Regions from separate parts of the Glutamicibacter sp. X7 genome, predicted to be linked through region 2. Evidence: predicted binding sites of a transcription regulator. Region 2 holds the regulator's gene; the other holds the start of a gene.
The links. Region 2 encodes HrcA, which represses chaperone genes, less so after heat shock. Its sites were predicted from a motif close to TTNGCACTCGNNNNNNNCGAGTGCNAA; they were not measured.
Positions count from the first base shown of each region.

Region 1 (3,415 bases), 620 kb from region 2:
GGGCTCAGTAGCCGTCACCTGCAAATGATCGCCATTGGCGGTTCCATCGGTACCGGCCTCTTCGTGGCCTCGGGTGGCAGCATTGCCGCCGCCGGTCCCGGCGGTGCACTGGTTGCCTTCGCCGCGGTCGGCCTCATGGTCTTCCTGCTGATGCAGTCGCTGGGGGAGATGACCGCCAAGATTCCGGTGGCCGGCTCCTTCCAAACCTTCGCCACCCGCTTCGTTTCGCCTTCCTTCGGGTTCGCGATCGGCTGGAACTACTGGTTAAACTGGGCGATCACCGTGGCCGCCGAACTGGTGGCCGCAGGCATTGTGATGGACTTCTGGCTGCCGCAGGTTCCAGGATGGGTCTGGGCCGGCGTTTTCCTCGCCTTGCTGACCGGATTGAACGCCCTCTCGGCCAAGGCCTTCGGCGAAGGTGAATTTTGGCTGGCCATGATCAAGGTCGTCACCGTGGTGGTCTTCCTCGTGGCCGGAACGCTGATGATCTTCGGCATCATCGGCGGACAAAGCGACCCGCTGGGCAACTGGCGCGACGCCAAGGACGTCTTCCACGGTGGCTGGCTCTCGATCATCTCCGTCTTCATGATCGCCGGCTTCTCCTTCCAGGGCACCGAACTGGTCGGCGTGGCCGCCGGCGAGGCGAAGAACCCGCGCCGAGAAGTACCCAAGGCCATCCGCAAGGTGTTCTGGCGCATCATGATCTTCTACATCGGCGCCATCTTCGTCATCGGCTGCTTGGTACCGCTCACCGACCCGAGCCTGCTCTCCAGTGGCGAGGCCGACGTGGCCTCCTCGCCCTTCACCCTGGTCTTCGAGAACGCCGGCATCGCCTTCGCCGCCGCCCTGATGAACGCCGTGATCCTCACCGCGATCCTCTCGGCCGGTAACTCCGGGCTCTACGCCTCCACCCGTATGCTCTACTCGATGGCGCTGGACGGTAAGGCCCCGAAGGCCTTCGGCAAGCTCAACCGCCGCGGCGTGCCGATGACCGCGCTGATGGCTACCGCCGCCGTGGGACTCTTCGGCTTCCTCACTGCGCTGGTCGGCCAGGGTGCCGCCTACGCCTGGCTGCTGAATGTCTCGGGTCTCTGTGGCTTCATCGTCTGGGTTGGCATCGCGATCTCGCACTATCGCTTCCGCCGTGGCTACATCGCCCAGGGTGGCGATGTGCGCGATCTACCCTACAAGGCCTCGTTCTTCCCGCTTGGCCCACTGGTGGCCTTCGCGATGCTGCTGATCGTCATCGCCGGTCAGAACTACGAGGCCGTACTGGCCGGCCGCGGCCTGGAGGTACTCTCCGCCTACATCGGCCTGCCGGTCTTCCTGGCCCTGTGGATCGGGCACCGTCTGGTGACCAAGTCCAAGATGGTTACGCTCTCCGCGATGGACCTGAGCTCCCCGGCGGATATCGACGAACCGGCGGATTCCGCACGTCGCTAGCGCCTCCACTTGGCCGCGGCTTTCGGTAGCCGCGGCGCTCGCCGGACACGACACGGGCCGAGCATTAGCACTCACCTTGACCGAGTGCTAATGCTCGGCCTAAAGTCATCCATAGGTGCCGCGCATGCAAATGCGCGCACACCGCCTGACTGGATACCGCCAACTGGCACCGCGACGACGGTTGGTCCAATGCCATAGGGCGCTTTCCCTACAACCATTGGTTCATACACGAAAAGGAGAGACCGTGTCCGTCTCCATCAAGCCGCTCGAAGACCGCATTGTCATCAAGCAGGTCGAAGCCGTCACCACCACTGCATCGGGTCTCGTGATCCCGGACTCCGCCAAGGAGAAGCCGCAGGAGGGCACCGTTGTAGCCGTGGGCCCGGGTCGCATCGACGACAACGGCAACCGCGTTCCGCTGGACGTTGCCGAGGGCGACGTTGTGCTCTACTCCAAGTACGGTGGCACTGAGGTCAAGGTCGGCGCCGAGGAGTACCTGGTGCTCTCGGCTCGCGACGTGCTGGCCGTCGTCGTTAAGTAACGACGCACCCCACATAAACCGACCAAGCCCCGCGATCCGCACCCTACGAAGCGGTGCGGGGCTTGGCGTCGTTTAGGACCTCTAGCATTCAGGAGTCAATGCATGGCTAAGCAGCTAGCATTCAACGAGGAAGCGCGCCGCGCCCTCGAAGCGGGCATCGACAAGCTCGCAAACACCGTGAAGGTCACCCTCGGCCCACGCGGCCGTAACGTGGTGCTCGCCAAGACCTGGGGCGCCCCGACCATCACCAACGACGGCGTGACCATCGCCCGCGATATCGATCTTGAAGATCCCTACGAGAACCTTGGCGCGCAGCTGGCCAAGGAGGTCGCCACCAAGACCAACGACGTCGCCGGCGACGGTACCACCACCGCCACCGTGCTCGCCCAGGCGCTGGTCCGCGAGGGTCTGAAGAACGTGGCCGCCGGCGCGGCCCCGGGCGAGATCCGCAAGGGCATCGAACTGGCCACCGAGGTCGTCTCCCAGGCGCTGGCCGCCAACGCCGTGGCCGTGGAGGACAAGGTGGCCAACGTGGCCGCCATCTCCGCCCAGTCCGAGGAAATCGGTGACCTGCTCGCCGAGGCCTTCAAGACCGTGGGCACCGACGGTGTGATCACCATCGAGGAATCCTCCACCACCGCCACCGAGCTCGTGGTCACCGAGGGTATGCAGTTCGACAAGGGCTACCTCTCCCCGCAGTTCGTCACCGACGTCGAGCGTCAGGAAGTCGTCCTCGAGGACGCACTGATCCTGATCAACCCGGGCAAGATCGGTACCGTGGCAGAATTCCTGCCGCTGCTGGAAAAGGTGCTCGAAACCAAGAAGCCGTTGCTGATCATTGCCGAGGACGTCGAGGGCGAAGCCCTGTCCACCCTGGTGGTCAACAAGCTGCGCGGCCTGCTGAACGTGGCAGCCGTGAAGGCTCCGGGCTTCGGCGACCGCCGCAAGGCCATGATGCAGGACATCGCGATCCTCACCGGCGCCCAGGTCGTCTCCTCGGAGCTCGGCCTGCAGCTGGACCAGGTCGGCACCGAGGTGCTCGGCTCGGCCCGCCGCGTGACCATCACCAAGGACTCGACCACCATCGTCGATGGTGCCGGTACCGAAGAAGATGTCAATGACCGCGTCGCCCAGCTGAAGGCAGAGCTGAACCGCACCGACTCGGAGTGGGACCGCGAGAAGCTCTCCGAGCGCCTGGCCAAGCTGGCCGGCGGCATCGGCGTGATCAAGGTTGGCGCTTCCACCGAGGTGGAGCTCAAGGAGCGTAAGCACCGCATCGAGGACGCCGTGGCTTCCACCCGCGCCGCCCTCGAAGAGGGCATCGTCGCCGGTGGCGGTACCGCCCTGGTCGACGCGCTGAAGGCACTGGACTCCGACGCCTCGGTGGCCGGTCTGGAAGGCGACGTCGCCGCAGGTGTGGCCATTGTGCGC
Region 1 is NZ_CM142678.1:2,474,624-2,478,038, reverse strand. It holds gene ACYU0X_RS11780 (amino acid permease) at 25-1,443, shown strand; gene groES (co-chaperone GroES) at 1,688-1,984, shown strand; gene groL (chaperonin GroEL) at 2,087-3,415, shown strand, end outside.
Region 1: a site for HrcA is predicted at 1,508-1,534, ahead of groES (co-chaperone GroES). Genes of this name have one in related genera too.

Region 2 (3,415 bases):
GGCTTCTTTGGCTTCCTGCGCGGTGAACGGTCCCCGGTCGCGATAGACCGCGAAGATCACCGCGGCCGGAATGCAACCGAGAATCAAGCCGAAGTGGGCGAGCATTGCCCATTGGCGGTCTTCGGAGGGAGTCAACGGCTGAGCCGATGTTTTGGATCCCTCGAAATTCGAACCCTTCGACGGATCCGTCTGGCGCATTGACACTGGCACTTCCTCGCGTTGCTGTTGGTTTCTACGCCTAATTCTACGCAGTGTCGCCGGAGAAATCGGGGATATTGCACCCTATTCTCCATTTACTGGGCGATTGTTAGCTAGTTGTAATCTTCGCTGGTGAGGAAATCGATCAGCTCTTCGACACGACCGAGCAACTGCGGTTCGAGTTGTCCGTAATGGGTGACGGTATTCAAGATTTTCGACCAACCGATGCCGATGTCTTCGGCCGTCGCATGCGGCCAGCCGAAGCTGCGCAACACGCCGGTTTTCCAATCCGTGCCTTTGGGGATGACCGGCCACGCCGAAATTCCCAGCGTGGCGGGTTTGATCGCCTGCCAGACATCCACGTAGGGGTGGCCGAGAATTTTCACGTTTCCGGCCGCACCGGGCACCTTGAGTGCCTCTTGGACGATGCGTTGTTCTTTCGTGCCCTCGATCAGGTGATCAACCAGAATGCCCAGACGTCGCTGTGGCGATGGGGCGAACTCGGCGATCGCTCCAGCCAGGTCGTCGACGCCGTGCAGGGGCTCGACAACAATGCCTTCCACGCGCAGGTCATGGCCCCACACCTTTTCGACCAGTTCCGCATCGTGCTTACCCTCGACCCAGATGCGACTGGCGCGGGCAACACGGGCCTTATGCCCGGTGACCGCCACGGAACCGGAGGCAGAGATTTTCTTGCCCGAGCCGGCCGCTGTGCGCGGCTCGATTAGTTCAACCGGTTCGCCCTCGAGCAGAAATCCGAAGCCTGCGGGAAAGGAGCGAGTGCGGCCATGTCGATCTTCAAGCACGATGACGCGCATGCCGCCGGACTTTTCCGTGCGTATGACTTCACCGACCCATCCGCTGTCCACGTCTTCAAGCAGTAGGCCCTTGGCGACGGGCACTTGGCGGAGTTTTCGCGGCTGTGGCGCGCGCAGGTCTTGGGCGCCCCAGGGATAATTGGTCACGAACTGCCTTTCGCTGTGATCGAATACGCGGGAAATCCCATGCTAGCAAGCGTTGAACGTACTAGACTTGGCACTTGAAAGGTTCGAGTGCTAATTCGAGGCGAGGTGGTCCCATGAGTGAGTTGCGTAGGTTGGATGTGCTGCGCGCAATCGTCGAGGACTACGTGCAGTCCCGTGAGCCCGTCGGCTCTAAGGCGCTGCTAGATCGTCATAATCTCGGCGTCTCGGCGGCGACAATCCGCAATGACATGGCGGCCCTGGAAGAGGAGGGGCTGATCGCGGCCCCGCACACCTCTTCGGGGCGTATCCCTACCGAAAAGGGCTATCGGCGTTTCGTGGATCAGATCGAGGAGCTCAAGCCGCTCTCACGACCCGAACGCGACGCCATCAACAAGATTCTCGACGGTTCGCACGATCTCGACGATCTCTTGCGCAGCACCGTGCGCTTGCTCTCACAGTTGACCAATCAGGTCGCGATGATTCAGGTGCCGCATTACGACCTGGCACATTTGAAAAATCTGGAACTGGTGTGGCTGGGTGGATCCCAGGTGCTGATGGTACTTATCACCTCCGACGGCACCGTGGATCAGCGCATGCTGACGGTGGATCGGATGATTGGTGAAGAAGAGCTCCAACGTTCCAAAATCTGGCTGCTAACCCACTTTGCGGGGCGGCAAATTGCCGACTTGGCACAGGCTGAGTCCGTGCCCGTCCCGGCGGAACTAGACGCGGCTTTTCTCAACGAATTGGTCGACGGTATTTCGGCAATGGCCCTCGCCGCTGGCAAACAGCGTATTGTGATGGCCGGAACCGCGAATTTGGCCCGTTCGGGCAGAGACTTTCCTTTGAGCATTACTCCGGTTCTCGAAGCACTAGAGGAACAGGTTGTATTGCTGAAGCTATTTTCCGAGCTCGAAGCGGATTCACGTGGTGTGGCCGTAGCCATCGGCACCGAGAACCACTACGGCCAGCTACTGGATACCGCGGTCATCGCCACCACCTACAGTAACGATGCCCGCAATAAACTCGGCGTGCTGGGCCCGACGCGCATGAACTATCCCTCGTCGATGGCCGCAGTACGCGCTGTGGCGCGCTATCTTTCGCGTATTTTGACCGGCTAACCCTTGTTGGCCCCTACACTCAACGTATGACCCCTGCAGAAAGGATGCGGCTTCACCGTGAGCACGCACTATGAAACCCTTGGCGTGGCCAAGGACGCGACCGGACAGGAAATCAAGAGCGCGTACCGCAAACTTGCGCGCAAGCTGCACCCGGACGTGAACCCGTCTCAGGATGCCGCTGAGCAGTTCAAGCTGGTAACCCGCGCCTATGAGGTGCTCTCCGATGAGCAGAAGCGCGCCAACTACGACGCGACCGGCGACGAGAACGGCAACGGCCAGCAAGGCTTCGGCGGTGGCGGTTTCGGTGGCTTCGGGGATATCTTCGAGCAGTTCTTCGGAGGTGCCGGCGGCCAGCAGGGCCCGATGTCGCGTACCCAGCCAGGGCGTGACGCGCTGATCACCGTCACCATCGACCTGGAGGACGCGGTCAAGGGCACCGTGTACCCGCTGGAGATGGAATCGGCTGTCACCTGTAAGGTCTGCAACGGCTCCTGCTGCCGCGAAGGCACCAGCCCGGTGACCTGCTCGATCTGCCACGGCGCCGGTCAAGTGCAGCGCCCGGTGCGCTCCTTCTTGGGTCAGATGATGACCGTCGAAACCTGTGCCGCCTGCCGCGGCTACGGCACCACCATCCCGGATCCCTGCGTGGAGTGCAACGGCGAGGGCCGCGTGCGCGAGCATGTGTCCAAGCAACTGAACATTCCGGCCGGTGTGGCCTCGGGTACCCGCATCCAGCTCCGTGGTCAGGGCGAGGCAGGCCCGGGCGGTGGCCCGAACGGCAACCTGTTCGTGGAAATTGACGTGCGTCGCCACAAGATCTTCGAACGCGACCACAACGACCTGCACGCCAAGATGAGCCTGCCGATGACCGCCGCGGCCCTGGGCTGCGAGCTGAAGCTGGAAACCTTCGACGGCGAACAGACCGTGAACGTCGAAGCCGGCGCGCAGGACGGGGACACCGTCACGTTGCCCGGCTTGGGTGTGCCACGGCTTCGCGGCGGCAAGCGCGGCGACATCGTCGTGCACCTGCAGGTGGTGACCCCCACCAAGCTCGACGCCGCCCAGCGCGACCTGCTCGAACAGCTGGCTAAGCTCCGCGGTGAGGAGATGACCGCCGGTCAGGTCGAACAG
Region 2 is NZ_CM142678.1:1,855,855-1,859,269, reverse strand. It holds gene ACYU0X_RS08985 (DUF4870 domain-containing protein) at 1-198, opposite strand, end outside; gene ACYU0X_RS08980 (DUF3097 domain-containing protein) at 312-1,163, opposite strand; gene hrcA (heat-inducible transcriptional repressor HrcA) at 1,277-2,284, shown strand; gene dnaJ (molecular chaperone DnaJ) at 2,342-3,415, shown strand, end outside.